4 regions of the Pseudoalteromonas sp. CnMc7-15 genome follow, and region 1 is predicted to be linked to each of the others. Evidence: predicted binding sites of a transcription regulator. Region 1 holds the regulator's gene; each other region holds the start of a gene.

Region 1 (8,030 bases):
CAGTTATTTTTATCGACTACGTAGAGCTCATCGGTGCCTTCAGGTAACTCGCCTTTGAGGCGTAAGTAGCGCAGCACCACATCAACAGAGACATCGGGACGGATAGTCACTGTATCGGTATTCATCAGCGCCCCAGCTGAGCGCTCCTGGTAAGACAGAGCCGTAGTTGCACGGTCTCTATCTTGGATATCCATCGCCTCAATAACGTCTTTATAAACGGGCTCTGGTAAGCTTCGTAATACTTCCCCTAAGTCATCATCGTCCATGTCCTCTGTCGCTGCGGCGATATGCTCAGGCTCCATGCGTGAGATAATGCTCAGGCGTACATCTTCAGAGAGCTCTTCAAGTACATCACCTTGGACATCAGGGTCGACGAGCGCCCATAGTTTAGAACGTGTCTTATGGGGCGATGATTCTAATAATAATGCGGTATCACAGGGCGCAGTTTTGGCGAGAAGCCTGCGTACATGAACAAACTGGCCGCTATTAAGAGCTTCGGTGACTTCTTGAAGTTGTTGCAGCGGGTAATCTTGTTCATAGGCTTCTGGCATAGGCATCCCTTAAATACAAAAAATGGGGTGGGAAATAGCGTGCAAGCAAGCGCTTACAAGCCGTTGATTAGTTTAACCTAACTAAATCAATGATAGCAAAAGTAAATGCCTAAGGGTTATTCTTGTTCGTGGAACTTTTCTGCAATGAGCGCCCCGATAGCTGCCAACGCGGCGTCGGCATCAGGGCCTTCACACTGCACGCGCACTTCCTTACCTTTGCCGCTCTCAAGGAGCAGTAAAGCCAAGACACTGTCGGCCTGTGCGCTCTTATCGCCTTGATATAGCATTATTTCGGCATCAAAATTCATCGCCAGTTGCGCCAATTGTGAGGCTGCACGAGCATGTAGGCCTAACTTGTTTTGAATAATAAAAGTACCTTCAACCATCACTATTTTTCCTGCTCTCGATGGCGAATTTTCACGTTCGGATAAGTATCTAAAAAGCGCTCTCCCAAAGTTTGGGCAAGGTACACTGAGCGGTGTTGACCCCCTGTACAGCCAATAGCAATGGTTAAATAACTACGGTTATTACGCTCTAGGTGGGGTAACCAAGTTTGAACAAAAGTTTGGATCTGCCAAGTGAACTTTTGCACGATTGAGTGACTGGCTAGATAATCTTGAACGGGTTGGTCTAACCCTGTGAGCGCCTTTAGTTCAGGTTCCCAATGGGGATTGGGGAGAAACCGCACATCAAACACATAATCAGCATTTTTTGGAATGCCATGTTTAAACCCAAAAGACTCAAAAGTGATCAGTAATTGCTTGTCTTTTTTACCCAGCACTTTTTCACGGATCATCTCCGCCAGCTGGTGAACACTGAGCTCAGTTGTATCAATAATAAAGTCGGCGTGGGAGATGAGTACATCAAGAAGCTGCTTCTCTTCACGAATAGCGACATCCAACGTCATATTTTGCATGGATAAGGGGTGTAGTCGACGAGTTTCAGAGAAACGCTTAATCAACGTTTGTTCGTCACTATCAAGGTAAAACAGCGAAGGCTTAGCAAACTCAGGCAGGTAAGCGAGAATGTCGTTAAATTCATGCTGTTCTTTGGGCAAATTGCGCACGTCGATACTGACGGCAATTTTGTCATAATTTGCCGAAACACTGCGCACCAAAGAGGGGAGTAAAATAACCGGGATGTTATCTACGCAGTAGTACCCAAGGTCTTCGAGCACCCGTAACGCGACTGATTTTCCAGAACCCGAGCGACCACTGACAATGATAAGTTCCATCCGACAACTCCTTGTTTTACCCCAAGACGCACATTTAAACCACACCATGAACTAATACGGCGCGCATTAGTCGGCGATCAATTGATAAAGCTCTTGATCGCTGCTGGCTGAGCGCAGTTGTTTACACAGTTGTTTGTCTTTTAGTTTATCAGCAATTGTCGCTAAGGTCTTCAGGTGTTGTTCAGTCTCATTAGCCGGCACTAAAAGTGCGACAAAGATATCCACTGGACGGTTATCAATGGCATCAAAGTTAATGGCTTCGCGATTGGTTACAACAATGGCAATCGTACTGTCGATACCATCGAGACGGCCATGTGGAATAGCAACGCCTTTGCCGATGCCAGTACTGCCCAGCTTTTCGCGGGTTAGCAAAGCATCAAGTACCGATTGCTCGCTGAGGTGAGGACTGTGCTGATGAGCCACCTGAGAGAGGTACTCCAGCATTCTTTTTTTGCTATTAAAAAGGACCGCAGCTTTGCTGCAGTCCTTGGTAAAGAGTGAATCTAGGTTCATGTTAGTGACGAGATAATTTCTCTTTATGTTTAATCACTTGACGGTCGAGCTTATCAATTAAGCCGTCGATCGCCGCATACATATCCTGGTGCTCTGCGGTTGCGAACAGTTCACCACCGTTAACGTGAAGAGTAGCTTCTGCTTTTTGTGTTAGTTTTTCAATATCAAGAATGACATGCACATTATTTATATGGTCAAAGTGACGCTCTAATTTTGCAAATTTGCTATTCACATAGTTGCGAAGAGAATCAGTGATTTCTACGTGACGACCGGTAAGATTTAATTGCATAAGCATTTTCCTTCTTGTCTAACGTCTATATCAAACTTTTACGCTGATTTGACGGTGGAATGGCTAGCGATTCACGATATTTAGCAATCGTGCGCCGAGCCACTTTAATTCCTTGCTCGGCTAGTACGTCGGCAATCTTGCTATCACTCAACGGTTTAGCAGGATTCTCCGCAGCTACTAGCTTTTTGATCAATGCTCGAATCGCTGTGGACGAGCATTCACCTCCGTTTTCGGTTGTAACATGGCTGGAGAAAAAGTACTTCAGCTCAAAAATACCCCGTGGTGTATGCATATACTTTTGGGTGGTCACACGGGAAATCGTTGACTCATGCATTTCCACCATTTCGGCAACGTCATTAAGCACCATTGGCTTCATTGCCTCTTCACCATGTTCAAAGAATGCCTGTTGTTGTTGAACAATGCAATTAGTTACTTTAAGTAGCGTATCATTGCGTTGTTCCAAGCTCTTTATAAACCATTTCGCTTCTTGTAAATGCGAGCGAATAAATTGACTATCACTTTGCGACTTACAGCTTCGCGACATTGATGCATAGTGATCGTTAACGCGGATCTTAGGCATACTATCTGGGTTTAATTCAACCACCCAGCGGCCTTTAACTTTCTTCACTGATACATCTGGAATCACATACTCTGACTGCTCTCGCACAATCGTGGCTGCAGGAGTCGGATTTAAACTGTGTATCAGTGTCATCACCTCTTTTAACTGCGCTTCTTTAAGCTTAGTCTTTTTCATCAAGGTGCGATAGTCACGACTACCAAGCAAATCAATATAGTTACAAACTACCTCTTTGGTCTCTTCAAGCCAAGGGGTTTGTGGGTCAAATTGCTTGAGCTGGATCAACAAGCACTCTTGTAAAGAACGCGCACCAATTCCTACTGGATCAAAGAGTTGGATACGCTTAAGAACGGCTTCAATTTCATCGAGCTCGATACCATCGTCTTGTTCATCATGATTCAAGCTTTCCAGCAGATCTTCACAACTGACTGTTAAAATGCCGTTGTCATTGATGGCTTCAATGATGGCTGTGGCGATGGCCTCGTCGGTGGCACTAAAAGGTGTTAATTGCAGCTGCCACATTAAATAATCGTGTAACGACTCGGTGGTTTCGCCTTGGTAGATAGACTCATCTTCTGGCATAGGCCCAGAGGAGGCAACGGGAGCCGCACTAATATACTCATCCCAAGACACATCCATGGGCAAGTCTTCACTGATGGACTCGTTGTTCATGGCATCAGCACTTTCAACTTCATCCTTACTGGCGCTGGCCGTCTCGGCGGTATCGTTATTTTGGTTGTCGGACGTCGACTCTTTTTGCTCTTGGTTGTCGTTATTGTCGGCGTAATTGTCTTCTTCAACTTCAAGTAATGGGTTGGCGTCCAACGCCTCTTGAATTTCTTGTTGGAGATCCAAAGTACTGAGCTGCAACAGGCGAATCGCTTGCTGCAATTGTGGGGTCATTGTTAATTGCTGGCCTAGGCGCAGCTGTAATGATTGCCTCATGTATCTCTAACAATCCTTTAATCGTTATAATCTAAACTGCTCACCCAAATAGACGTCGCGAACCGTTTGATCGGCAAGAACTTGCTCTGGAGTGCCAGAAGCAATGAGCTCGCCATGGGAAACAATGTATGCGGTTTCACATACGTCTAGGGTCTCTCGCACATTGTGGTCGGTGATTAATACACCAATGCCACGATTGCGCAGATGCTCTATGATTTTCTTTATATCTAACACTGAAATAGGGTCGACACCAGCAAAAGGTTCATCCAACAAGATAAACTTGGGGTTTGCCGCCAATGCTCGCGCTATTTCTACCCGGCGACGTTCGCCACCAGATAACGCCATTCCTTGTGAGTCTCGAATGTGCTGTATATTAAACTCATCAAGTAGGCCCTCAAGCTCGCTTTCACGCTCTGCTTTGCTTAAGCCCTTGCGGGTTTCTAGGATGGCCATCAAATTTTGAAAAACTGTCAGCTTTCGAAAAATAGATGATTCCTGCGGTAAATAACCAATACCTAAGCGCGCACGAGAGTGCATCGGCATCAAGGTGATATCCTCATCATCAATACTGATGGTGCCTTTATCACTGGGTACTAAGCCAACTATCATGTAAAAAGTAGTTGTCTTACCGGCTCCATTAGGGCCGAGCAAGCCGACGATACTACCTGCTTGTACTTCTAAGCCCACACTTTTGACGACCTCCCGGCCTTTATAGCTTTTCGCTAATTTTTGTGCTTTAAGAGTCGCCATTATTGCTCTTTCTCCGGCGTATCGTCACTTTGTGGTGTTAATGTTGTGCGCACTCGTGTGCTGGAGTTTTCATCTTTTTCGGCGGTGATCAGCTGTTTGGCAATATCATAGCTTATGGTTTCGGCAACGATATGCTGGTCGGCCATGGCAATCTTAGCATCACCTTGAATTTTAAGGGTCTCAGAGGCGACGTCATAACGAATTTCCAGCGCCTGTGCAGAAATCTCGGTGCCATCTTCCATCACTTCGGTGTACACAGCTGGTGAGCCGGTGGCTACGAGCAATTGCTTGTTATCACCCAATTCTGGACGACGGTGAGCCTCAAGGCGGTCAGCTTTTATTTCCCGTTTGCCGTGAACAATATGCACGTTCTTATCAAAAATAGTGATATTTTCTTTGATCAGTGCTTGTTGTTTGTCGGCATCAATTAACACTTCCTTGGCGGTGATTTGCTCAGCAGTAGCGCTGGCAGAGCACAAGCCAATTGCGATGGATGTAATTAATGCACTGATTTTATTGGTCATAATATATTGTTCGCGTATGTTCTGTTAATTCAACTATCTCTGTATTGAGGTCTGCTTTCAAGCCTTGCCCGGTGATCTTCATATTCGGGCCACTTAATACTACAGCCTGCTCGGACTCCATGCGCTGGCTATCTATATCAACTTGAATGGCCTCAGCGCTGACCTTCTCAATCATCGCCCCTTCTTTTAAGTTGGTGGCGGTGACGTTATTTTCCAAGATCAAAATGTTGTTGTTGTATAAAGTCGCTTCATCGGCGTTTACCTGCCAATTTTCTGTTTCACCATATAAGGTAAATACCGGCTTGGTGAAATGTGTAAACCCGAGCTCTTGATACAGCTCCATTTCCTCAGCATAAACGGTGTGGCTTAACTCACCCTGATCGTTATAACTAGTCTGACTTAGCCCAGTTGCGATATAGTCGGGTGTGGCAATATGGTCTTGCTGAGCGACACCATCATCTGTCGACTTCATAAAATAAGGGTACCAAAGCCACGCCATCGCGACGATAAATAGCAGTGATATGAGCGCTCTCGCTGCGTTCATGTGCTACTTCCCTGTGTTCCCAGGCTGTGTCCTTGGGCCAGCATCAGCAAATCTGTGAGCTCACGCACAGCACCAAAACCCCCTGGTAGCAAGGTACTGTAATGGGCTATTCGCTTAACCAGTGGGTGAGCGTCGTTAACCGCTACGGCGAACCCGACTTGCTCCATCACCGGTAAATCAGGGCCATCATCACCAATGTAGGCTATTTGCTCATCGCTTAGGTTTAATGTGCGTTTTAACTGTGCATAGGCTTCGAGCTTATTCTCTTTACCTTGATAAATGTGGGGGACACCCAGGCTTTGCATTCGCGTTTGTACTATCTGTGATTGTCGCCCGGTGATAACAGCAACTTCAACACCCGCATTGAGCAACGCTTTAATGCCGAACCCATCTTTGGTATTAAAGGCCTTTAATTCCTCGCCTTGATTGCCTAAATAAATACGGCCATCTGAAAACACGCCATCAATATCGCAAATTAACAATCGAGTGCGCTGTGCACGTTGCCATGCGCCTTCGTCTATGGCTTGGTATAATTCTGAAAACAACACTAAATCACCCCCGCGCGCAATAAGTCTTGCGTATTCAGCGCGCCAATGGGACGTTGCTCGTGATCGGTCACAATGAGTCCATTAATGCGTTTTTGCTCCATAATTTTCAGTGCTTCCGCCGCCAGCATATGAGCATCGGCTGTGGTGCAGTTTGGAGTCATTACTTCAATCAGCGCGGTGTTGTGAATATCCACTCGCTGCTCCAATACACGGCGTAAATCGCCATCGGTAAATAGCCCTACCAGTCGCTCATTATCATCGACAACAGCGGTCATTCCTAAGCCTTTGCTTGAGATTTCTAACAAGGCTTCTTTAATGCTTTGTGATTGGTGACTGCGTGGCACGTCATCGCCGCTATGCATAACATCATTCAAGGTCAGTAATAAACGTTTACCTAAGCTACCGCCGGGGTGGGAGAGGGCAAAGTCATCGGCGGTAAAGCCTTTGGCTTCTAATAAAGCAACAGCGAGTGCATCGCCCATTGCCAAGGTTGCGGTCGTGCTTGCGGTGGGGGCTAAACCCAGTGGGCAAGCTTCTTGCGATACTTTAATGCAAATATGGGCATCAGCTAAGGTCGCCATACTTGATTGAGGATTGCCGGTCATGGCAATCATGGGCGCGCCAATACGTTTAATTACCGGAATAATGCTCACAATTTCGTGCGTTTCGCCAGAGTTAGAAATGAGCATAACGATGTCATTTTCAGTGATCATGCCTAAATCACCATGGCTGGCCTCACCTGGGTGCACAAAAAACGCTGGAGTGCCGGTACTTGCTAGGGTCGCGGCAATTTTATTACCAACATGTCCTGATTTACCCATGCCAATAACGATGACTCGGCCGCTACAAGCCATGATCATCTCGCACGCTTGAATAAATTGTGCGTCTAAATACTGATGTAACTCCTGCAAAGCGGTTTGTTCTATTTCTAAAACCCGTTGTGCGGTGGCAATAAAGCTTTGGCTCATACTATTACTCTAGGCTAACTGACTAAAAATATATCCTTGGTAGGCAAAAAATGCGACTAGTAAAAAGCCGCCCTCGATTCTGTTGATACGCCGCGCGCCACGAAAGTTCAAACTCATGGCAATAAGCACCACCGTTGCCGCAATCATAATTAATGCATCACGGTTAGCGGCGGAGGGGTCGATAACCGATGGGTTTAAAATACCGGCGATGGATAGGACAGCGAGAATATTAAATAGATTCGAGCCGACAATGTTGCCCAGTGCTAAGTCGTCTTCATTTTTCAGCACCCCAGCCACACAAGCAGCAAGTTCCGGTAAACTAGTGCCAATGGCGATGATGGTAAGCCCAATGACTAAATCAGAAAGGCCAAAATACTGGGCTATATCCACTGCTGAGTCGACAATAAAATGCGAACTGATGGGCAGCATCGCCATCCCGATAATTAACCAAATCAGTGCGGACTTGGTGCTCACCCCACTGGGTATTTCATCACAGACTTCACTCACCAAGGGATCGTCATCATTACTTTTTTGATTGCGTGAAATAACAATCAAAAAAACGATAAAGGTGACAAAACCGCCCGCCA
Region 2 (8,030 bases), on a different contig from region 1:
ATCATTTGCCCGCTTCCCGGCTCTGAGCCAAGTTCAATCACCTCTCGCAGTGTGCACTCATAGCGTACTGGCGCAGCGGCAACGCCTGGCACGGATACACTGTGGCTAGTGTGCTTATCAATACCCACGGCCGTAAATTCACTGATATCACTCGGGTAGTTGGCGCAGCTTTGATTCATCGCCGTGAGCAAGTCTTCAGTGACAATATTGACCACACATTCTTTGGTTGCCAGCAAGTTTTTCAATGTGTCTTTCGGCTCTCCTGTGCGAGGTGTCACATGAGTAACTGATAACACCGGCGGTTGGCAGCTGGCCACGCTAAAAAATGAGTAAGGGGCGATATTATCGACGCCAGTGGCGCTGCGGGTGCTGACCCAAGCAATAGGACGAGGGGTGATGGCACCGACAAGGTGCTGATAAAGTTGCTGGCTAGACTCTGCGTCTTGGGTATGTAATAGCATAGTGAATATTCATCGCTGCTGATAATGGGGCGCTATGGTGGCAAACGTGGTGAAAAAGTAAAGGCCAGGTTCTGATAACGGTTGTTGGGATAAGCGCGCGTACATCCTGTACTCGCCCCTACGGGGGCTCACCAAGTCCGCCTACTGGAAATTTAGTGATAGCAAACCCGCGCGTAAGATGACCGGGTTTTGATAGCGGTTGTTGGGATAGGCGCTCGCACGCCCTGTACTCGTCCCTACGGGCGCCTTCGCGGCTCAAAATGTTCCGGACATTTTGTCGAACGGAGGGGGCTCACCAAGTCCGCTTTCTCGAAATTTAGTTATAAAAAAACCGCCGTAAAGGCGGTTCTCTTATAACTAATGGCGGAGAAGGGTCGAAGAAATCGAAGTATTGCTTCGCAGTTCTGAGACGCCGAAGGCTGGACGCTTGCGACTGGACGCCGAAAAGCAAAAAACCGCAACAATGTGCGGTTTTTTAACTCAACTAATGGCTTCGACTCGGGATGAGCACTCGTGTATCCATACACTCGTCCCTACGGGCGCCTTCGCGGCTCAAAATGTTCCGGACATTTTGTCGAACGGAGGGGGCTCACCAAGTCCGCCTACTCGAAATTTAGTTATAAAAAAACCGCCGTAAAGGCGGTTCTCTTATAACTAATGGCGGAGAAGGAGGGATTCGAACCCTCGATAGGGCTACAAACCCTATACTCCCTTAGCAGGGGAGCGCCTTCAGCCACTCGGCCACCTCTCCGGCGCGAATCAGTTTGTAAAATGTGGCGGAGAGATAGGGATTCGAACCCTAGATGGGCTATTAACCCATGCCGGTTTTCAAGACCGGTGCATTCAACCGCTCTGCCATCTCTCCATGGGCTAGGATAATACTGAGGCAAAACGCAGGTGTAAATAGAAAAACGGTCGTTTGCTTGATTTTTGTGCTAATTCAGTGAAATAGAGGGTATTTTAGACTGTGATGGGGGAAGGTTGAGGGTGTAAAGCTGGTTGGTGCCTTACACCCAAAGTAACATTAATCTAACTTATTACTTGTAACGAACGACGCCACTAAGAGCGAGTTCCTTACCGAAGCGGTTTAACTTTGCCAGCATTTTTGCTTTACGCTTGCTGGGCTTCACTGCGACTTGGCTTGCTGCCGTTTGGTTTAATGTGTTTACTGGGTTCATCTTGGTTGCTCCGCGCTATGTCTGTGTCTGAAAACATGGCTATTGTGAGGCTGAAGTGGTTAAAAATAAAACGATAAATTTTGGCCCTTTCGCATAAGTTTTTCTTATATATTTTGCTTTTGTTAAGTTTCGCTTTAGCGTGTTTTATGCATGATTATATTTGTATGCTTTTACCTTGATCCTTATTATATTAAGGGTTTAAAGCTTGATAAGCTTTCTGTATTAAAATAGGCTGCATATTTATTCAGATAAAACATATTTGTTTTAAGGTGTCCATTTGCCGACTTGTTCATCTTGGTTGGTGGTCTATCACCCCAGTTACCAAAAAAAGTTGCTCGACCAACTCGAAAAATGTTTGCAGCAAGCGTCTATTGGTTACTCCTGCTTGGCTACGTCTGGGGATTTTGCGCGTGACTTAAAACGTTTGAAAGCGTGTAGCAATGGTTTAACAAGGGTTGTGGTGCTCGGTGGCGATGGCACCTTACACTTGGTTGTCAATGCGTTTGCCTACACCGCTGTTGAGGTGGCATTGATCCCCTGTGGCAGTGGCAACGACTTTGCTCGGCAGTGGCGTGTTAGCCAAGCGCATTGGTTAGCTACAGCTTTACGGGCGCCGGCACAGCGTATCGACTTAGGGCGAATTAACGATCGTTACTTTGTTAATGTGGCTGGAGTTGGTTATGACGCTGAGGTGGTGCGCGCAACGCAGAACAAAAAAGGCCGATTAGCCCGTTGGCGATATAGCTGGGAGGGGCTTAGGCACTTGTATACCTACTCTAACCCACAGGTCAGGGTAGAAATTGATGGCAAGGTGACTAACCAACGCCAGCTGATGTGCTGCTTTGCCAATGGTCAGTTTTTTGGTGGTGGCATGAAGGTCGCGCCGGATGCTAATGTGACAAGCGGCGCTCTAAATTACCTCAGCGTTGCTCAAGGCGCGCCACTGCGCCAAGCTGTGGCGCTATTATTTAGTTACTTTGGCGCGCATACCCGACTTGCACAGATCACCACAGCGGTTATAAAGCGCTGTGAGGTGACAACTGTAGGGTTGGGTATTGAAGCCGATGGCGAATACCTTGGCACCACGCCCGCTGTGATTAGCTGCCAAGCGGACGCACTGCTTTTTGTGGTACCTCGGTAACACGGGGCTTACGAAAGCGAGCCGTTATTTTGTGCACTGGCGTGAGCACAATGGCATTGCCAAGCAGTACACAGGCAAAGCCATATACGGTGTTCGCTTGCCATACAAAGCCTTCAAATAGAGTGCTCAGTACCACCGCTACGAGCGGGAATAAGACGATCACATAGCTGGCTTTCTCAGGGCCAATATTTTTTAATAGCACGAAGTAGCAGGCAAAGGCGATGACCGTACCAAAGGTACTTAAGTAAAGCAGCGATAGCCAGTAACTCATTGTGGTTGCTGCGAAATCGACACTGGCGCCAGTGAGTATCACATACAAGCTTAAACCTAGGGTGGCATACAACATGCCCCAGGCATTGCCTTGTAAAATTCCGACCTCGGCTTGTGAGTTACGAACACTGACCATATTCCCTAACGATGCCACTAAGGTGCCCGATAACGCCAGCAGCAGACCAATTAATACGCCATTGTTTAAATCCAACGACGAAATTGCCGGCCAAAACAGTACGGCAATCCCTACCACGCCCAGTAGGGCGCCAAAATAAATGCGTTTGGCGATGGGGCGAGAGAAAAACAGCTTGGTATTAATGATATTCATCAACAACAGCATACTGAACGCAATCGAGGCTAGTGCCGAGGTTAGGTAGGCTTGTGCCCAGTAGAGAATAAGATAATTCGCGCCAAAATTGCACAATGCCAATAAGGCAAAAAAGACATGATCGCGGCGATTAAAACGCATAGGGAGGCGCTTGATGAGCACATACCCCCACATCAATAGCGCTGCTATGGCAAAGCGCAGCAACAGTGATACCTCCACGGGGACGCTACCTAGTTGAAACTCAATCGCCAGCCAAGTTGAGCCCCAAATGAGCACAGTGACCACATAAAGCAGGATGTTGTTCATGATGAATTCTCGTGATCGTAAAAAGTGGTATTTTAAAGTGATTCTGTATACTGTACATACACAGAAAAGTGATTTTGATACCTATACAGATTATGTCGCGGACGATTAATAAGCAGCGCGCTGTTTATCTTTATCAGCAAGTTGTCGACCTGATTAAAGATATGCAGCAACACGGCACCTTAAATGCAGGGGAAAAACTTCCCTCGCTGCGGGCCATGGCGCAGAAGCTCTCGGTTAGCATTCCTACGGTACAGCAAGCGTATCAGGAGTTAGAACGTCAAGGGGTGGTTAGCGCCCGCGAAAAGTCTGGGTTTTACTTAAATGCGGCGGTGCTCCCGTGCAGCCAGCCAAAGCGCTCGCGATTGGCGCGCTCGCCCGTGGCAGTTAACAAGCAGGCATTAATTGAACAGGTTTTCGATGGTTTACATCAGCCCGGTGTGATCCCGCTGGGGATCGCCAACCCGGTGGCGGTGAGTGCCACCGATAAAGTACTGAGCCGAACTATGCGCAAGGTCATGAACGCAGCCGGCGACCAAGCGATTAACTATGGCCCACTGGATGGCTTTGCACCGCTAAAAAAAGAAATCATTGGTCGATATTTAGATTTTGCCATCGGTGTGAATAGTGACGAGCTCGTTATTACCAATGGCGCGCAAGAAGCATTAAACATTGCGCTGCAATGCGTTACGCAAATGGGTGATATTGTCGCTATCGAATCGCCCTGTTACTTCGGCATCATTGAGATGATTGAAAGTTTGGGACTGAAAGCCATAGAGATCCCAATGTGCCCGGAAGAAGGTGTCTGTGCAGATGATTTGGCGCGTGCCTTCGCAGAGCACGATATCAAAGCCTGTATTTTCTCTACCACAATTAGCAACCCCTTGGGCTCGCAAATGTCCGATGAGCGCCGTCAGCAACTGGTGCGCATGATTGAGGAGCGAGGGGCGGTGCTTATTGAGGATGATGTGTATGGTGAATTGGCGTATGAACATAGTCATGCTAAACCGGCGCAATACTTTTCTCGCAAAGGGCAAGTGATCACCTGCTCATCGCTTTCCAAAACAGCGGCGCCGAGTTATCGCGTCGGGTGGATGATTGCCGGTAAGTATGCAGCGCAAGCGCGGCGCTTAAAGCGGGCGATTAGCTGTTCATCATCATTGATGAATCAGTGGACCCTGTACGAGTTTATGAGTAGTGGCGATTACGACAAAAACTTACGTACACTACGCCAGCGCCTAGCTTTGAACAAGGAGCGCATGCGGGCGCTGGTGTTACAGCATTTTCCGGAAAAAACGCGGATGACTAATCCCAAGGGCGGCTGTGTATTGTGGCTGCAGTTACCTAGCCAATACGATGTGATTGAACTTTTTCATTTGGCGTTGGACGCGGGGATCAGCATTACACCGGGCTCAATATTTAGCGCTACCGATAAATACCGTCAATGTGTGCGCCTGAGTTATGGTATTCCTTGGAGCGATAAAGTGGAAGTGGCAGTAGCGCGGTTGGGAGCGCTCTGCCAGCAAGTGCGAAAGGGGTGATTATTCCGACTATTTAGTAATTAAAAGCTGGAAGTCACTTAGTTCTGGGACCATGCTCACCAGTTGGGCCTCTTGCTCGGCCAGCTCTGAGAATGAATGGCACAGGGCATCTGCGCGCTGCTCGATATTGGCAGCTTGAAGCTCAACACGCTGTTCAATTTGCTCACCCATTCTTTCCATGCGCTGCTCGAACTCGTCCATGTCGCCACCTGAGCTGACCATTTGTGAGCCCAAGGCCATCAGCACGCTGCCTATTGATTGCACCATTGCCTGTTCAACGGCTTGTTCAAAGTTTTCATCGAATTGTTGCTCAATATCTTCACCTAGCTCATCAAAGCTTTGTTTGCCCATCACAAACTCGCCATTTTGATAAAAGCTATGCTCGATATTATTGCCAATATTATCCACGACCTGCTGCAATGCGTCATTATGCTCAATGCCAAACGCTGCACTCACTTCTTCAATGGCCACACCGGCTATTTTCACGCCATCAAGGGCAATCTGAGCAACTTCAGGGACGTAACTACGTAGTTGCTGAGAGTAATTATCCAGTGCTTGCTGCTGAGCTGCAGTCAGAGGCATAACTTCACCATCAACGAGCAGCTGCTGACCATCGTATACCATGTGTTGATTATCGACATTGGTGATTTGTATGCGTTCAGGGTTGATACGAATATCACTTTTAAACTCAATATCGCACTGTTGTGAACCAAATGAGAGGTTATCTGGCTTTTGCTCGTGTGCCAGTGCGCTTGTGGTTACCGTCATGGATGCAAAAAGAAGGGCTGCTGTCGTTTTCATTGTCTTTATTCCCGTTGATTGTTGTTACGAGAGATACATTACAAATTCGGTGCCAAAATTATTACTCTATAATAAACAATAGGTTATGCATTAATAACGAGCAGATTTTTGCTAGAGGTTTAAAAAAAGCTAACTTTTAGTCGTTTTTAACAAGATGTTGGTGAAAGTCGCACATTGATGATCATCGTCAATAAAAGATATTTGTTGAAACGATAAAAAAATCTCACTTTCCAGTTTTGCCATTTGCAGCTATTTATTCATTTTAAGGGCGTAGGCTCTTGGTCGTGGTGGAGCTAAGCTTGAGCCGCGCACAATGATTGTAATTAACTGGAGTGTATTGTGGGTAAAACATATTCCTATGATGCGTTAGATGACGAATTTGTTGAAGATGAATACGAAGCGATGGGGCGTAACCAACATGACCGTCGTAAGCGCAAGGTCAAAAAGAAGCTCGATGATTATCTAGAGCAGCGTAAGCTGCGGAAAAATCTCGGCTACGATGATTTTGACGATTACCTCAACGAGTAAAGTTAGGAAGGGGCGAAAGCCCCTTTTTTGTTTTTCAGCGCAGCAGAAAATAAGCAGCCATCCCTACTAAGGTAGTGAGATAGATACTTTTACTGCGATAAGCAACAATAATGGCCAGTACGGCGGCCAGTAAATAAGGATTGCGATAACTAATATGCCACTGCCCCTCAGGAAGGAGGACAATGGGCACCCAAATAGCGGTCAGTACCGCCGGCGCACTGAAGCTTAAAAAGCGCTGCAATTTGGGCCCGACCCGAAAGGGTAAGGCGCGATGTAAAAACAGGTAACGGCTGGCAAAGGTGATACATGCCATAAGCACTATGGTCGTCAGTATCATTAGCTATCCTTACTGACCATGTAGCCCACCGTCATACCACTTAGGGCGCTAAGTACCAACCAGAGTTCCAGCCCCCAAGCTTTGAAAGTGGCGGCGCAAATCCCGGTGATCACCACGCAGGCTAAGGTTGCTTTGTTTTTTATGGTGGGCACAACCAAGGCAATAAAAGTAGTGGCGATGGCAAAGTCTAAGCCTAAATTGGTTAAATCGGGTAATAGTTGGCCTGCCAAGATGCCCAATAGAGTCCATATATTCCAGGCCACATAAAAGCTAAAGCCAGCGCTGAGCGCATAAATAAGGCGTGTTTTCGTTTGATATGCCTTGCGGTGGTGGGAAAAGGCGAATAACTCGTCGGTTAACACGAAGCTGACGGGCAAGCGCCAGCGCAGCGGTTGGCTAATCACCTTTTGGCGTACTGCCAGACCATAGAGAAAGTGGCGAGAGCTAATAATGAAGGTCGTAAACAGCAGTGTCAGCAGTGGCGTATGATCAGCGATAAGCTCGATGGCCACCAGTTGCGCCGAGCCGGCAAAGACCAACAACGACATCAATTGTGTTTCCCAGGCGCTGAAGCCGTTTTGCATCGCTAACGAGCCACACAATAGCCCCCAAGGTAAAACCGCTAAGTTTAACGGTAACATATCGAGCTGACCTTTGATAAAGGCCAGTCGATGTAAGCGGGTTCGGTTTTTAGCGTTTGTAACAGCAGACATAAGCAAAGTTTTTTACGATCAAGCACGCAGCATGACACAGAGTTTGGCATAATCGCAATATTGCCAAGTTAAGGAGTCAAAAATGAAAGTTTGGGATGGGTTTATACGCTTTTTTCATTGGAGTTTAGTGCTGTGTATTGCTGGCCTCTATTTCTCTGCGGAGGAGGGCGCGATGGAGTTACACTTTGTGCTCGCCTACATTACCTTAGCATTGCTTGCGACTCGTTTATTGTGGGGGCTTTTTGGTAGCGAAAGTGCCCGTTTGCACAAGTTATTACACTCACCCAAAGCCGTGTTTAGGGCGCTAAGACAAAGCGAACAAGTGGCCGGGCATAATGCGGCGGGCAGCTATATGGTGTTGCTATTTTTTGCACTGTTATTGGTGCAACTGCTCAGCGGATTGATGACCACAGACGACATTCTTACCGA
Region 3 (8,030 bases), on a different contig from region 1:
TTCAAACGGGCAAAGTGACTTTGGTGGCCAAGTTGATCTGGGGTGGCGGTAAGCAAAATAAGACCGGCAATATCGCGACTGAGCTCTTCAATGCGCTGATACTCGGTGCTGGGTTTATCCACCGACCAGCTTAGGTGATGCGCTTCATCAACCACCATAAGGTCCCAATCCGCCAAGGTTGCTTGTTCAAACCAGCGTTTTTTCTTGGTTAGGAATTCTAAGCTAGTGAGCACCAACTGTTCGGTCTCAAGCACATTGGGGCTGTCGGCATAGGCTTCGGCGCAGCGCTCTTCATCAAAAATGGCAAACTGTAAGTTAAAGCGGCGCAGCATTTCTACTAGCCATTGATGTTGTAAATTCTCCGGCACGACTATGAGCACGCGCGCAGCGCGGCCGGTAAGCAACTGTTGGTGCAAAATCATACCGGCTTCAATGGTTTTACCTAAACCCACTTCATCGCTGAGTAACACGCGCGGGGCAAAACGTTGTCCCACCTCACGGGCAATATGCAATTGGTGCTCAATAAGGCTAGCGCGTTGCCCAATTAACCCTTTTAGTGGTGACTGCGCGCGCTGGTAGCGATGTTGCCACGTGTTGTAGCGCAGCGTGTAACGGTCGAAACGGTCTACTTGACCAGCAAAAAGCCTGTCTTGAGGCTTATTAAACTTAATAAAATGATCGAGAAAAGTTTCTTTGAGTTCCACCGGTTCGTCATTATCAAGACGTTTGCCTACGTAGGTATATAAGCCATCGCTTTGTGTTACTTCGCTGACCTCAAGTTCCCATTCATCAGCACTGCGAATAGTATCGCCAGGATTGAACTTTACACGGGTAACGGGGGCTTCACTTTGTGCATAGACCCGGTTTTCCCCGCTTGCAGGAAAAAGAATGCTTACTTGGCGTCCTTCCAATGCAACTACGGTACCTAATCCTAAATCGGACTCGGTATCACTGATCCAACGTTGACCTAAGGAAAAATTCATTACTTGCTCGACTCGACTTTGATTTACCTAGGCTTGAGCGCGTTGGCCCAAGCAAAAAAAGGCGGCTATATTAGCGTGCTCTTGATTGATTATCACCACAAAACGCAGAAAAGTTTCTACGCTTGTGTGTTTTATATACAGCAGCAAAAGAAGGGCATTTTTGCAAACAAAAAAGTGTGATTTTCATCGTCTTTTTTACTGTCATAAAAGCGTCTTTTGTAATTCATAGACTAAACTTGAAGTATGCCGTTACTGATTCAGGCTGTTTATTGAGCTGCGGCGGCATACATACAATAAAAGACAAATAGGAACGCGCTATGGACCAAGACCGCCACGCTACCAGTAGTAAAATGTATGTGCTCGACACCAACGTATTACTCCACGACCCCCTTGCTTTCCTCTCTTTCCAAGAACACGATGTAATTGTTCCAATGACTGTCCTCGAAGAGCTCGACCACATAAAAGACCGCAAACGTGATGTGAGTCGCGATGCACGAGTAGCTATTCGTGCACTCGATGAAGTATTGCGCGATGCCACCCCAGAGCAAATGTTGCAGGGGGTGCTATTGCCCAGTAATAAACGTGCACCAGAAGCGCCTCGGGGTAAGCTCATTATTGTTAATGATCACTTATTTGCAGATAGCATCTCTGGGCTGCCCGGGGATGAAAACGATCACCGCATCATTAACTGCGCGGTGTATCTGCAAAAGCAGTACAGCGACGCCAAAGTGGTGCTAGTGACCAAAGATATCAACATGCGTCTTAAAGCCAAAGGTGCGGGTCTGCATTATGTTGAAGATTACCGTACAGACCAACTGATTGATGACATTACACTACTGACCTCAGGGTATAAAAAAATAGAGGGTGATTTCTGGCAGCATGTTGGGGAGTGTGAAACCGAGCAGCAAGGGCGCGATGCGCTTCATCACGTTGCCAGAGAGTTGGTACCTGATGTCTTTGCCAATGAATATTTGCTTGATGACAGTGGCCATTTCGCGGCTCGTGTAGTTGGCTATGATGAAGCACATATAACCCTAAAAGACCTAGGAGTCGAACGGCTTTTAGCGCGCAGCGCCTGGGGCATTAAACCAAAAAATATTTACCAAGGCATGGCCATGGATGCCTTGCTCGACCCAGATATCGAACTGGTGTTACTCACAGGCCCGGCAGGGTGCGGCAAAACGATTTTAGCCTTAGCGGCCGCCCTTGAAATGATCATCGAAAAAGGTATATACGACAAACTAATTGTGACCCGCAACACCCCTGAAATAGCGGAGTCTATAGGTTTTTTGCCAGGCACAGAGGAAGAAAAAATGGCGCCTTGGCTGGCAGCGATCACTGATTCTTTGGAGGTGTTGCACAAAGGCGATGAGAACCCGATTTCCAGTCGCAACTATATTATGGAAAAAGCCAATATTCAGTTTAAATCGGTGAACTTCATGCGTGGGCGTAGTATCCAAAATGCCGTGGTATTGCTTGATGAGAGCCAGAATTTAACAGCCTCACAGTTGAAAACGATTATCACGCGCTGCGGGGCGGGCACTAAATTGATTTGTTCGGGGAATCTGGCGCAAATAGACAGTAACTATCTGACCCCAGTGACATCGGGTTTGACCTATATCGTTGAGCGCTTTAAGCATTTTGAGGGCAGTGCCACCGTAAATCTAAACGGTGTGGTGCGCAGTCGCCTTGCTTCATTTGCTGAAGAAAACCTCTAAGCATACAAGCTAATTCACTGTGTATGTGGCTAATTTCTGCCATATATTCAGTGAATTGTTAGGTATTTATGTCTAAACTGGGTAAATACGTTAAATAGCGGGTAAATTGCAGCCAAATTCATTCTTTTGTATTGGTTCTGCAAGCAGTTAAGACAAACTAGGGCAAATAAATGAGGTCAGCACGTATTCTTGTTGTCGATGATGACGAGTTAAATCGGGTGGTTTTGGAGAAAACGCTGAGCCCCAAGCACAAAGTGTTTGGTGTCGAAAGTGCTGAGGCCATGTTTGAGTGGTTAGCGACTAACAGTGTTGATCTGATCTTGCTGGACATCGTCATGCCCGGTATGGATGGTTACGAAGCGCTGCGTAAGCTTAAGCATGATGAGCGCACACAGCCTATTCCTGTCATTATCATTTCCGCCAATGATTCTCTCGTTGATGAAGCTAAAGGCCTTGAGCTCGGAGCCATGGACTACATAACCAAACCCTTTGGTAGTGCCATAGTGCGAGCGCGCGTTAAAAACCAGCTGACTATCAAGCAAAAGAACGACCTGTTAGAGATGCTGGCCAGTATCGATGGCTTAACCGAAATCCCCAATCGCCGTTATTTTGATGAACAGCTCTCGCGGGAGTGGCGGCGTAGTGTCCGCGCTGGGCTGCCGTTGTCTGTGGTGCTCATTGATATTGACTTTTTTAAACGCTACAACGATCACTATGGCCACCAACGCGGTGATGAGTGTTTGAAGAAAGTGGCTTCAACCTTGGTGGCCAATTGTCAACGTGGTAGTGACTTCGTCGCTCGCTATGGCGGTGAAGAATTTGCTGCTGTGCTGCCAGGGAGTGAAGAGGGGACAGCCATGGCGTTGGCACAAAAGCTAAAACGCGTTATAGAAGAGCTTAACGTGGCGCATATAGACTCGCCTGTTGCTGACCATGTCACTATCAGTATGGGGGTATCTACCTATCCTGGCTTTGGTGATGCGCAATCGGAATCACAGCTTATTGAGCGCGCTGACAAGGGTCTTTATAAAGCGAAGCAACAAGGGCGTAACACCATTGTATTTTTCGCATAAAAAAAGCCACCCTGTGGGTGGCTGAACGTTTATAGCTTATTGATAAGCGCTTGGTAGGCGCTGTCACCTACACTGACTAAGGCGCCGTCAGCAAAAACCAAAGGAGTGCATTCGTCCTTTGAGATTTTGCCATCAGACTTTTTACTTTGCGTGGCGTAAAATAACACTTGGTAGTTGTCTTGTTGATGACGGAACGATTCACTGAAATCTGGCGTTCCCAAAGAATTTTTCACCTGCGCAAACCCGGTACCTAGCTGCAAGTCAGCAATGTATGTGCGGTTGTCTTTTTGTTGCTGCTGCCAATCACTGCCAGCCCAACGAGCATCAGCATCGCCATCATTCACTGAAACAACACAGCCTCCCAGTAAAGGAAGGGCGACTAAAGCGGCAATAAGTGTTTTTTTCATTGTTATATCCGTTATTAAGTATTGTTAACACCTAGGTAAGATAACAAATTTAATGCCAATATTTATTTGTCTTTATTATCATTAGGTTATTAAATTATCAAGGTGTCTCTTAGGCCTAGAAACCCATAGTTTAGTGAATCTAACTAACCTGATTGCGGATTTCACCATTGGCAAACCCAATAATATTTTTCGCCAATTGTTCAATGAGGCGGTCGCGGGCTTGACGAGAGGCCCAAGCAATGTGTGGCGTTAACAATAAGTTATGGCCTTGATATGCAATTAATGGATTATCTGCGGTGGCAGGCTCACGTGTAAGCACATCTAACGCCGCACCGGCTATATCACCTTGCTCTAGGGCCGCAACGAGCGCTTGTTCATCAATAATAGGGCCACGAGCTGTATTGATGAGCACTGCACTTGGTTTCATTAAAGCGAATGCGTCGGCGTTAAATAGTTGCTGAGTCTGTGGCGTTAAAGGGCTATGAATAGAGACCACATCAGCGTTTTGCAGTGCTTGTTCAAAGCTAACCCGTCCTTCTCGTACTGGCTGTCCTTTACGCTCCGCAACAATGACCTTCATAGCGAAGGCTTCTGCAACGCGCGCCACCGCCTGACCTAACTCGCCATAGCCGATGATAGCAAGGGTTTTATCGGCAAGCTCCTCAATGGCATAATCCAAGCGACAAAACATATCACTTTGTTGCCACGCACCGTGATGGCAGTCATTAATGTAGCGATGAATGTTACCTAATAAGGCGTTGAGTAGGGCGAAGGTGTGCTGCACCACCGAGGCGGTAGAGTAGCCAGCAACATTACATACTGTGATGCCTTGCTTGGCAGCGGCTTGTAAGTCGATATTGTTGGTGCCGGTGGCAGCAACGCAAATCAATTTAAGCTTGGGTAGCGATTGCATGTGCTCAGCATTTATCACTACTTTGTTGCTAATAATAACCTCGGCATCTTGGCAACGAGTAACAACGGACTGCGGCTCAGTTAGCTCGTAAGAATGAAAGTCTCCGAGTTGCTCCAGTGGGGCTAAGCTATTGTCACCTAAAGTTTTTGCATCAAGTAGTACTATGTTCATAACTCTCTTCTCTCGTTTCGCCAGTAAGACAAAGTAGGCGTTAAAATACGGTGGTTTAGCACTAGTCTTTCATGGTGACTTAGCGGACGCAAAAAAATATTGACCTTGGAGTTAACACTAAGGTCTACAATCAGTGACAGTTAAATAACTGCGAGAAAAACTAATGCGAATTTCAGAGTTAGCAAAAAAGGTGGACATGAGTCCCGATACGCTTCGTTACTACGAACAGCAAGGGCTATTACAGCCGCCTAATCGCACTGCAGCAGGATACCGGGATTATACGCACGCCCATTTAGCGCAATTAAACTTTATTCGTCGTGCTAAAGACGTCGGCTTTAGTTTGCAAGAAATCTCTGAGTTATTGAAGATTAACTTTGAGAAACAGCAGCATAGCTGTCATGAAGTGAAGCAACTCACGCTGCGAAAAAAGGCACTTGTGGCAGAGCGTATCGCTGAGTTGCAACGCTTTTATGCCTCTCTTTCACAATTAGCCGAGCAGTGTTGTGGCACAGAATTACCGGCAGAGCATTGTTCAATTTTGACCGCATTGGAGGACGTTGATGGACTTACTAACTAATTTTTGGCAACTGTTTGTGCTATCTGCACCTTGGCTGATGCTGGGGCTGTTTTTAGCTGGGCTCATCAATGTATATCTTCCTGCTAACTTTTTGCAACGCCACCTTGGTAAAGAAGGCTTTTGGACAACTGTGAAAGCGGCTTTTATTGGCGCTCCCATGCCATTATGTTCTTGTGGCGTGATCCCTGCAGCCGTTGGGCTCAGACGGGCAGGGGCATCGAAAAGTGCGACTACGTCCTTTTTAGTCTCCACGCCTGAAACTGGTGTCGACTCAGTGTCTGTATCCTACGTCTTACTGGGCCCTTTTATGGCTATTATTCGTCCTATTGCCGCAATTACCAGTGCCATTACCGCGGGTGTGCTAGTAGGTAAAGAGTCTAAGCCCGAGGCAACCCCAACACAGCTATCGTCGCCGAGTTGCTGCGCCGAAAAAACGCCACAGCCGAGCACTTCATGTTGCACCAATAAGCAACAAGCGCCAGCATCCCAAGCTCCCACGCAGGCACAACAGGCTGATAATACAGCGCCGGCCTCATGCTGCAGTAGCCGCCCTAAAGCTACAAAAGAGCCCCGTTTCATGGCTAAGTTTAAGCAAACGGTGCACTTTAGTACCACGAAACTGTTAAACGATACCGCCATGTGGTTAATGATTGGTCTGTTTTTCGCGGCGTTAGTGCAAACTTATGTGCCCGCTTCTTACTTGAGCCAGTGGGGCAGCGGATTATTGGCGATGACGGTGATGGTGCTTATCAGTATTCCAATGTACATTTGTGCCACGGCATCTACGCCAGTTGCCGCTGGACTGCTCATTGCTGGAGTATCGCCAGGCGCGGTATTGGTATTTATGCTAGCAGGACCTGCGACTAACATTGCCACGCTCGGTGTTGTTGGTAAGGAGTTAGGCAAGCGCGCGATTGTTGCCTACCTCAGTGCTGTCATTGGTGTAGCCTTAGCATTTGGGTATTTAACGGATTGGCTGGTGGTACGGTTCGACTTTGCAGTGAGCCCTTTAGTTGGGCATCAGCACGAGCTTATGGCACCGTGGTTATCGCAAAGCTTAGCCGTGATTTTACTGCTGTTGTTATTACGCTTGGTATGGCTTAAGTTGCGCGCATGGCAAGCACCTGCGCAGCACCATGATAATGCATAAAGGGTTGTATCCCTTACTGGTAAGAGTTGATAAACTTAGCGAATACGTAAATGGCGCGATACAATAAGCGCCGTTTTTTTGCCTGTGGTAATAAGGTGTAATCGTGGATAAGTATGCAGACATAAGACCCTATAATGACGACGAAGTAGCAGATGCTGTTGCCCGGTTGGTAGCAGATAATGACTTTGTTGATTTGATAGCGAAGCATAATTTGCCCGGTTGGCTTGCCGGTATGCGCTTTCTATCTCGCCCGCTGGTGCGTGCGAGCCTGAAACGTAAATGGGGCCAAGTAAACTCAGTGCGCCAAGTCCAGCTTGAAGTTGTGCATTATCTTGAGCGCATCATCCACAACACCACCTCAGAGGTCACCTATTCAGGGCTAGACAAGCTCGATAAAAACCAAGCATATCTGTTTATCTCCAATCACCGTGATATCGTGCTTGATCCCGCGTTGGTTAATTTTGGCTTGCACCAACATGATATGAATACCGTGCGTATTGCCATTGGTGATAATCTGCTACAGATCCCATACATCACTGAGCTGATGCGCTTAAACAAAAGTTTTATTGTAAAACGCTCGGCAAAAGCACCGAAAGAAATGCTTAAAGCGTTATCACAGCTCTCAGCCTATATTTATGACTCGTTGCAGGATGGCCACAGTATTTGGATAGCCCAGCGCGAAGGGCGTACCAAAGACGGTTTTGATCAAACCGATCCGGCGTTATTAAAAATGTTGCAATTGAATGGGCGCAAGCAAAAGAAAGAGTTTGCTGAGTATGTACGCGAGCTAAAAATTGTGCCGGTGTCCATTTCTTATCAATATGAACCGTGTGCGATATCCAAAGCGAAGGAGCTCTATCATAAAAAGCACCACGGCGAGTATATAAAATCTGCCGGTGAGGATATCAGTAGTATAGTGGAGGGCTTTACGACCAATAAAGGCCATGTCCACCTCGCTTTTGGTCAACCGGTGCAAAGTGGCTGTGATACCCCAGAGGATCTTGCAAAAACCATCGATAAGCAGATTGTTGAATCTTT
Region 4 (8,030 bases), on a different contig from region 1:
CAAGTGAGTGAGTCAGCATTGAGTAACGTCAATGATTCTGTTGGCCGTATTCGCGAGCTATCCATACAAGCTGGTAATGGTGCACTTTCCGATAGCGATCGCCAGGCTTTGCAAGAAGAGGTCGTGCAACTGCAAAGCGAAATTACCAACACGTTAGAGCAAAGCAGTTTTGCCGGGAAGCCGTTATTTGATGGCCAAAGTGTCAGCTTCCAAATTGGCGCTGATGCGAATCAAACAAACGCCCTTGAACAGCCCAATAGCGACTTCCTTAGTGCCGTAAATGCTATTGATATCACCACTCAAGCGGGCGCTAATTCAGCGTTAGATGTGACTGAGCAAGCCGCAGAGCAGGTTAACCAGCAGCGAGCGCAGCTGGGCGCTTTCGAGAATAGCCTAAGCAGTCAAATTCGCTCGCTTAGCGAGCAAAACGAGAATGTTGCAGCGAGTCAAAGCCGCATTGCTGACACTGACTATGCAAAAGCGGTGAGCGAGCGCACCAGTAATGACATCCTTAACCAAGCATCTATCGCGCTGCGCGGCCAAGCTAACCAAAACGCCGCCGCAATTTTAGGACTGCTGTAATGGTGGTTCACTATGCGCTGAATCAAACAAAACTAGGAAAAGCGTCTGATTTTTGGCATTAACGTCAAAAACATGCCGCTTTTCCTTGAATCCTCCCTGAACTGCAATACAATCTAGAGTTATAACAATCGCTTAGTATTTGGCGGCGCGATGATCCTGATTCTAGATGACAATACGACTCGAGCCCAAGGGTTGAGCTCAGCACTAACCTTTGTGGGTGAGGCTAATGAACTGACCACCTCAGGTGATTTGTGTGCAAATATTGATAAGCACCACGAGCCCATTATTGTGCTCGGGGCACTCAATAACGGCGAACACCAGCAATTAATTAAAGCGCATCCAGAGTTACCATTTTTGTTAATTGGTGAAACGTTAAAACCCTTATTAGATATCGCTAACGTCATTGGCCTTATAACCGAGCCTTTTCACCATGATGTAACCACCCAATTGCTCCATGACTGTCAGCAGTATGCGCGCATGAAGCCCACCCAAAGTGCGCACAATCCTAAAGCCTTCAATGGCTTAGTGGGGGATACTGAAGCCGTCAATCATGTTCGCTTTTTAATCTCTCAGGTGGCGAAAACGGAAGCAAATGTACTCATTCTTGGGGAGTCGGGCACGGGTAAAGAAGTGGTGGCTCGTAACGTACACCTTCTTTCGGGACGTAGTTCAGGCCCATTTGTGCCGGTAAACTGTGGCGCTATCCCCGGCGAATTATTAGAAAGCGAATTGTTTGGCCATGAAAAAGGCGCATTTACTGGCGCCATATCAGCGCGTAAGGGGCGCTTCGAGTTGGCTCAAGGTGGTACCTTGTTCTTGGATGAAATCGGCGATATGCCATTGCAAATGCAGGTTAAGTTACTGCGTGTATTGCAAGAGCGCACTTACGAGCGAGTTGGTGGTACCAAAGCCATTCAAGCCGACGTTCGAGTGATCGCAGCGACGCACCGAAACTTAGAGCAAATGATTGAAGCGGGGGATTTCCGTGAAGATCTATACTACCGCTTGAACGTTTTCCCCATCGAGAATCCGGCGTTGCGTGAACGTGGCGATGATATTGGCTTATTGCTCAAAGAGCTGACTAAGCGAACAGCCCAGCAAAGCGGTCAAAGCGTTAAGTTTACCGACCGCGCCATTGAAAGTTTAAAAGGCCATACGTGGCCCGGAAATATTCGTGAGCTCGGTAATCTTGTCGAACGCATGGTGATTATGTTTCCGGATCAAGTGGTTGATGTACCAGACTTACCGAAGAAATATCAGCATCTTGATGTTGAAGCATTTGTTCCAGAGTACCCCGAAGAGCTATTAGAGCGCCAAGCCCTGAATGATATTTTCGGTGAAGGCTTTGTTGATGACGATGAGCAACTACCTGCTGAGCATGAATCTGCAGCGGACAATATTGGGGTGCTGCCTGATGATGGAGTCAACCTCAAAGAATACCTTGCAGAGTTAGAAGTGAGTCTTATCACGCAAGCGCTTGAGCGCTATGACTATGTTGTTGCCCGTGCTGCTGAGGTGCTGGGCGTGCGTCGCACCACCTTAGTTGAGAAAATGAAAAAATATAATCTTAACCGCGATTAGCTTTGCCGCAGCAACACAAGCGGTGCCAGCGCCCCTTAAGTAGTTAACTCAGGTTCAAAGCTAATACAAAGCGATCACCTGCTCTTTGCGAAAGCATTGGTTGTGGTGGTCGTTAACCATGCCACAAGCCTGCATATGAGCGTACACTGTAGTGGACCCTAAAAATTTAAAGCCACGCTTTTTCAAATCTTTAGCAAAAATATCGGATTGCTCACTGGTTGCTACGTAATCTTCAGGACTCGCGATGCTGTTGACGCGCGGTCTGTCATTCACAAATTGCCATTGATACGCGCTAAAGCTACCAAACTGATGTTGAATTTCAATAAAGCGTTGAGCGTTATTAATAGCGGCATTAATTTTTAACTTATTGCGCACAATACCGGCATCATTGAGCAAGCGCGTGATGTCTTCGCCATCAAAAGCGGCGACAGTGTGAATATCAAAGTCAGCAAAAGCACGGCGGTAGTTGTCTCGTTTTTTTAAAATGGTATACCAGCTCAAACCAGCTTGTGCCGATTCGAGAGTAATAAACTCGAATAAGCGTTGATCATCATAAACAGGCACACCCCATTCATCGTCATGGTAGGCAACGTAATCGGGCTTACTTAAGTCCACCCAGGCGCAGCGAATACACATAAAAACTCCTTGTAGAAAGCGCTATCAACTAATGTATCAGGTAACTGTTTTTTTATACAGTGTCATTTTTTTGATAGCAATAATAATAATGTAAATCCATGAATATTAAATAAAATAAAGTTGGTACGCTTTGTGCTTTTATGGATTAGACCTTGTGTTTAAGAGTGAAAATCATGGCATTAGCGAGTGTTATCAACCCACAAATCCTTCATCATGGCCAGTTTAGCCCGGCATTAGCGCAAGAAGCTTACGTTGGAGAGCTGAGCGACTTGCGGCTACAAGCCAGCTGGCTGAGTCATTTAGTCGATACCATGCCTGCGGGTGTGGTGGTGCTTGATGGACAGGGAATGATAGCCAAAGCCAATCAAATTGCCAGTGATATGTTAGGCGAGCCGCTCGAAGGTGAGAAATGGTTTGCGGTGATCCAGCGCTCATTCCGCCCGCAACAGGACGATGGCCATGAAGTATCGTTGCGCGATGGACGGCGTATAAAATTAGAAATCCGCGCGCTCACGCCCGAGCCCGGGCAGCTTATTTTAATGACCGATTTAACGGAAACGCGTCGTTTGCAATCAAGAGTGGCGCACATGCAACGTTTAAGCGCGCTTGGCAAAATGGTGGCTACTTTAGCCCACCAAGTGCGTACACCGCTCTCGGCAGCCATGTTATATGGGGCCAATTTGGGCTCGTCGCGATTGAATAATCAATCGCGTGCCCACTGTCACGATAAGCTCATGTCGCGTTTGAAAGATTTGGAAAACCAAGTGAATGATATGTTGTTGTTTGCCAAAAGTGGTGAGCAGCAAGTCGTTGAGCCGATGTCATTAGGGCAGCTACTTAATGATGTAAATTCTGGCAGTGAAGCCATGCTTAGCGAGCATGAAGCGCACCTACAAGTACAGCTTCCTGAGCCCGATATCGAAGTCATGGGCAATCGTACTGCTTTGGCCAGTGCCATCAATAACCTAGTGCACAATAGTTTACAGGTGATAGGCAGTGGTGCGCACATTAAGATGCAGGCACGTCGTCAACGCACGAACAGTGATTATGTCGATATCATCATTAGCGATAATGGCCCAGGGATCAAAGAAGAGATTATTGACAAAATTTTTGAGCCTTTTTTTACCACTAAGCGTCAGGGCACAGGTTTAGGTCTGGCTGTGGTTGCCTCAGTGGTGAATGCCCATAAGGGGCAAATAAAAGTAGAGAACCTTCAAAACGGTGGCGCGCAATTTACGCTAACGCTTCCTGTTTTGCACAGCAATACCCAGGAGCAGAGCAATGAATAACTATGTACTTGTTGTCGAGGATGACAAGGGGTTACGCGAAGCCCTAATCGATACATTAACACTGTCAGATATTCGCTGCATTGCAGCAAAAAGTGGTGAAGAAGCAATCATGATGCTAAAAGAGCACAGTGTTGCTTTAGTGGTCAGTGATGTGCAGATGCCCGGTATTAATGGCATTGAATTACTAAAAAGCATCAAGCTTAACTATCCAGACATGCCGGTATTAATGATGACGGCCTACGCCACTATTGATGATGCGGTCGAAGCCATGCGTCTGGGGGCCATCGACTATATGGCAAAGCCATTTGCCCCCGAGGTCTTACTAAATTTAGTGAGTCGTTATTTACCCAATGAGACGGCTAGCCAAAGTGGCCCGGTGGTCGCCGATGCCAAAAGTTTGGCGCTACTCGATTTAGCCAATAAAGTGGCTGACAGTGACGCGAGTGTCATGGTGATGGGTCCAAGCGGGAGTGGTAAAGAGGTATTGGCGCGCTATATTCACGACCAATCGCCGCGCAAAGAGGCGCCATTTATCGCTATCAATTGTGCAGCCATTCCCGAAAACATGCTTGAATCGACTTTGTTCGGTTACGAGAAAGGCGCGTTCACTGGCGCTGTGAATGCCTGTCCAGGTAAATTTGAACAAGCACAAAATGGCACCATTTTACTTGATGAAATTACTGAAATGGATTTAGGCCTACAAGCGAAATTGCTACGTGTATTGCAAGAGCGCGAGGTTGAGCGCTTAGGGAGTCGCAAAACCATCGAGCTCAACGTACGGGTGTTGGCCACGTCAAACCGTGATCTCAAAGAAGCGGTCAGAGCCGGTATATTCCGGGAAGATTTATATTATCGCCTAAACGTGTTCCCGCTGACCTGGTTGCCGCTCAATCAGCGTCCCGGGGATATTATTCCACTGGCTGAACATTTATTGGAGCGCCATTGCCAAGCTAGCAAACAAGCGACTGCCTCGCTCAGTGCCGATGCCAAAGAGCGCTTAATGGCGCATACTTGGCCGGGAAATGTGCGTGAGCTTGATAATGTTATTCAGCGTGCGCTGATCTTAAAATCCGGTGACGAGGTGCACGCCAGCGCCATTTATATCGAAGAGTTCGTCACTGATGATGAAGTTGAGCTCAATGCGCACCAAGATATGCCCTCTGCGCTCAATCAACACTATGATGAGCTGCCAGTGGCATCACCCCAAGGTGTAGACCAAGCCCATAACTTTAAAGATGAGCTTAAAAACAAAGAGCACAAAATAATTCTCGATACCTTAGCGCGCTTCAACGGTAAGCGTAAGGATGTTGCTGATGCCTTAGGGATCAGCCCGCGCACCTTGCGCTACAAAATAGCGCAAATGCGCGAGCAGGGGATCCATCTTCCTGCATAGTCTCGTCATAATGTTCTATTTCAGCCCGGGATATGCTCGGGCTTTCTTGTGGGCGTCAAAAATATAGCTTGCCTAATTCCTCAGTGTCAAAATTAAAATAGCAATAACCTACTGTTAAATAACAACATTTTATTGGCACGACTTGTGCATTATTCAGGGTAAGTTTAATTAACTGAGTGATGCCCAAGATGAAAGTCCAAGCCAACTCATTATTTCAAGAAATGCAGTCGCTCGCGCAAGAAGCGCAAGCTCGTAACCCATTGAAAGAGGCACAAAACCAAGTGCCGCAAACATCGACCAGCCAATTTGGTGAGCTACTAAGTAGCGCAATCGATAATGTTCATAACCTACAGCAAGATGCTAAATCGAAAGTGGTTGCTGTGGAGATGGGTGATCGCCGCGTTTCTCTTGCCGAAGCAATGATCGCATCGCAAAAATCCTCTGTCGCATTTGAGGCCACTGTGCAGGTTCGTAACAAGCTAGTGGAAGCCTACAAAGACATCATGAACATGCCTGTATAACGGATAGCGGAGAACAGTTGTGGCACAAGCAAACCAATCAACAGATTTAGCCCTTGCCGATGGCGGTGTTGACATGAACACCGACTCCTCGGGTGAACAGCAAGAACAAAAGTCTGGCTATTTAAGCGCCCTCAATGGCGTGGATATGCTACGACAGGTGACGCTGATCATCGCTTTGGCTATTTGCTTGGCCATCGCTATTTTTATCATTATTTGGGCGCGTCAGCCTGATATGCGCCCGTTAGGTAAAATGCCTACCGAGGAATTGATTCAGACCTTGGATTTCTTGGATGCGCAAAAAATCGATTATGAACTCGATGGCAACGTGATCATGGTTGCCGAAGATGCCTATCAAGATATAAAACTGAATATGGCTCGAGAGGGGCTTACGCAAGGCCCGCAATCTGGCACCGATATCTTGATGCAAGACATGGGATTTGGCGTATCACAGCGTCTTGAACGTGAACGTCTCAAGCATTCTCGCGAGCAGCAGCTAGCGCGTACTATTGAAGAACTTAATAAAGTATCTCGCGCCAAAGTATTACTGGCCATTCCTAAAGAAAATGTATTTGCTCGTATTGAGAAGAAGCCTTCAGCAACGGTTGTAGCGACGGTTAAACGCGGCCGTAACCTCAACAGTGAAGAGATAGACTCTATCGTCGATATCGTCGCCTCGGCCGTGCAAGGACTGTCTCCTGAACGGGTCACGGTGACCGATCAAAATGGTCGTCTGCTTAACTCCGGTTCACAAAATTCGTTATCGGCGCGCTCACGCAAAGAGTATGAGATTGAGCGTCAACGAGAGCAGGAATATATAGAAAAAATTGATAGCATCATGATCCCGGTAGTCGGACTGGGTAACTATACTGCGCAGGTCGACTTGGTCATGGATTTCAGCGCAGTAGAAGAGACTCAAAAGCGTTACAACCCAGATTTGCCAGCGGTGCGCAGTGAAACCACATTAGAAGAGAATAACATTGGTGGTTTAGCGGTCGGCATTCCTGGTGCTTTAACAAATCAACCGCCAGTGAACTCTAACATTCCAGAGAATGCGTTGGACGAGCAGAGTGCGCAAACTCGCTCACCGTCGCGCAGCCACAAAGAAGCGACCCGTAATTATGAGCTTGATACCACTATTTCTCACAAACGTAAGCAGACTGGGGTGATCCGTCGTATCAGTGTTTCCGTGGCTGTGGATTACACACAAACGGCTGGTGCGGATGGGCAAACCACCAGTGCACCGCGCAGTGCCGAGGAGCTCAACAATATTCGTCGCCTATTACAAGGAGGCGTGGGTTTCGACATGCAGCGTGGTGATGCCCTAGAAGTTGTGAGTGTCCCCTTTGTACGTGAAGACCTGGGCGCGGTTGCTGAACTGCCACTGTGGGAGCAAAATTGGTTTATGAAGATAGTGCGTTTAGCACTGGGCGCATTAGTGATAATCGTGTTGATCATTGCCGTGGTTCGCCCCATGCTTAAACGACTTATCTACCCAGATGATACACTGGAAGAATACAATGAAGATGCGTTGAGTTCGGGTGTTGATATCGGTGATAGTACATTAGAGATGCTAAACAAAGATTTCGACTCGGCAGCGGTGGGCTTCTCCTCCGACGGGACACTGCAGTTGCCAGACTTACATGGTGATGAAGATCTCCTAAAAGCGGTTCGCGCCTTGGTTGCCAATGAGCCTGAACTATCCTCGCAAGTAGTTAAAGCATGGTTGAGTGAAGATGACTGAAGAACAACAGCAACTAACTAGCGGCTTCGATGTTGATAAACTCGAAGGCGTAGAGAAAGCAGCAATCCTGCTACTGAGCTTGTCTGAAGAGGATGCCGCGCAAATTCTTAAACACCTTGAGCCCAAACAAGTGCAAAAGGTGGGGATGACCATGGCCGCGCTTGACGACCTTAGTCAGGATAAGATCAGCGCCGTGCACAACCTGTTTATTGAGCAAATTCAGCAGTTCAGCACCATTGGCTTCCAATCAGAAGACTTTATTAAGAAAGCTCTGACAGCCGCATTAG

What was found. The regulator sigma-54, encoded in region 1, starts transcription at its own class of promoters, with help from an activator protein. The targets are predictions, from matches to a motif close to GTTGGCACGNNNNTNGNNT.
Region 2: the regulator sigma-54 is predicted to act here: its motif matches at 6,062-6,080, upstream of MHM95_RS16700 (YggN family protein).
Region 3: the regulator sigma-54 is predicted to act here: its motif matches at 4,223-4,241, upstream of MHM95_RS08285 (DUF3192 domain-containing protein).
Region 4: the regulator sigma-54 is predicted to act here: its motif matches at 5,613-5,631, upstream of fliE (flagellar hook-basal body complex protein FliE).

What each region holds. Positions count from the first base shown of each region.
Region 1 is NZ_JAKRFT010000005.1:303,632-311,661, reverse strand. It holds gene mgtE (magnesium transporter) at 1-551, opposite strand, end outside; gene MHM95_RS14090 (HPr family phosphocarrier protein) at 668-940, opposite strand; gene rapZ (RNase adapter RapZ) at 940-1,785, opposite strand; gene ptsN (PTS IIA-like nitrogen regulatory protein PtsN) at 1,852-2,298, opposite strand; gene hpf (ribosome hibernation promoting factor) at 2,300-2,587, opposite strand; gene MHM95_RS14070 (RNA polymerase factor sigma-54) at 2,613-4,109, opposite strand; gene lptB (LPS export ABC transporter ATP-binding protein) at 4,134-4,859, opposite strand; gene lptA (lipopolysaccharide transport periplasmic protein LptA) at 4,859-5,383, opposite strand; gene lptC (LPS export ABC transporter periplasmic protein LptC) at 5,373-5,927, opposite strand; gene kdsC (3-deoxy-manno-octulosonate-8-phosphatase KdsC) at 5,924-6,475, opposite strand; gene MHM95_RS14045 (KpsF/GutQ family sugar-phosphate isomerase) at 6,475-7,443, opposite strand; gene MHM95_RS14040 (calcium/sodium antiporter) at 7,453-8,030, opposite strand, start outside.
Region 2 is NZ_JAKRFT010000007.1:70,109-78,138, reverse strand. It holds gene MHM95_RS16735 (flavin reductase family protein) at 1-461, opposite strand, end outside; tRNA gene MHM95_RS16730 (tRNA-Ser) at 1,120-1,212, opposite strand; tRNA gene MHM95_RS16725 (tRNA-Ser) at 1,236-1,326, opposite strand; gene MHM95_RS16720 (hypothetical protein) at 1,499-1,639, opposite strand; gene MHM95_RS16715 (diacylglycerol kinase family protein) at 1,917-2,780, shown strand; gene MHM95_RS16710 (DMT family transporter) at 2,737-3,684, opposite strand; gene MHM95_RS16705 (PLP-dependent aminotransferase family protein) at 3,777-5,222, shown strand; gene MHM95_RS16700 (YggN family protein) at 5,232-6,023, opposite strand; gene MHM95_RS16695 (hypothetical protein) at 6,363-6,551, shown strand; gene MHM95_RS16690 (AzlD domain-containing protein) at 6,586-6,885, opposite strand; gene MHM95_RS16685 (AzlC family ABC transporter permease) at 6,888-7,601, opposite strand; gene MHM95_RS16680 (cytochrome b/b6 domain-containing protein) at 7,684-8,030, shown strand, end outside.
Region 3 is NZ_JAKRFT010000003.1:206,225-214,254, reverse strand. It holds gene rapA (RNA polymerase-associated protein RapA) at 1-983, opposite strand, end outside; gene MHM95_RS08295 (PhoH family protein) at 1,301-2,701, shown strand; gene MHM95_RS08290 (diguanylate cyclase) at 2,872-3,774, shown strand; gene MHM95_RS08285 (DUF3192 domain-containing protein) at 3,804-4,181, opposite strand; gene MHM95_RS08280 (D-2-hydroxyacid dehydrogenase) at 4,321-5,265, opposite strand; gene zntR (Zn(2+)-responsive transcriptional regulator) at 5,429-5,842, shown strand; gene MHM95_RS08270 (SO_0444 family Cu/Zn efflux transporter) at 5,826-6,992, shown strand; gene MHM95_RS08265 (1-acyl-sn-glycerol-3-phosphate acyltransferase) at 7,096-8,030, shown strand, end outside.
Region 4 is NZ_JAKRFT010000006.1:121,339-129,368, reverse strand. It holds gene MHM95_RS15330 (flagellin) at 1-582, shown strand, start outside; gene MHM95_RS15325 (sigma-54 dependent transcriptional regulator) at 733-2,163, shown strand; gene MHM95_RS15320 (DNA-3-methyladenine glycosylase I) at 2,224-2,799, opposite strand; gene MHM95_RS15315 (ATP-binding protein) at 2,973-4,088, shown strand; gene MHM95_RS15310 (sigma-54 dependent transcriptional regulator) at 4,081-5,481, shown strand; gene fliE (flagellar hook-basal body complex protein FliE) at 5,670-6,002, shown strand; gene fliF (flagellar basal-body MS-ring/collar protein FliF) at 6,022-7,743, shown strand; gene fliG (flagellar motor switch protein FliG) at 7,736-8,030, shown strand, end outside.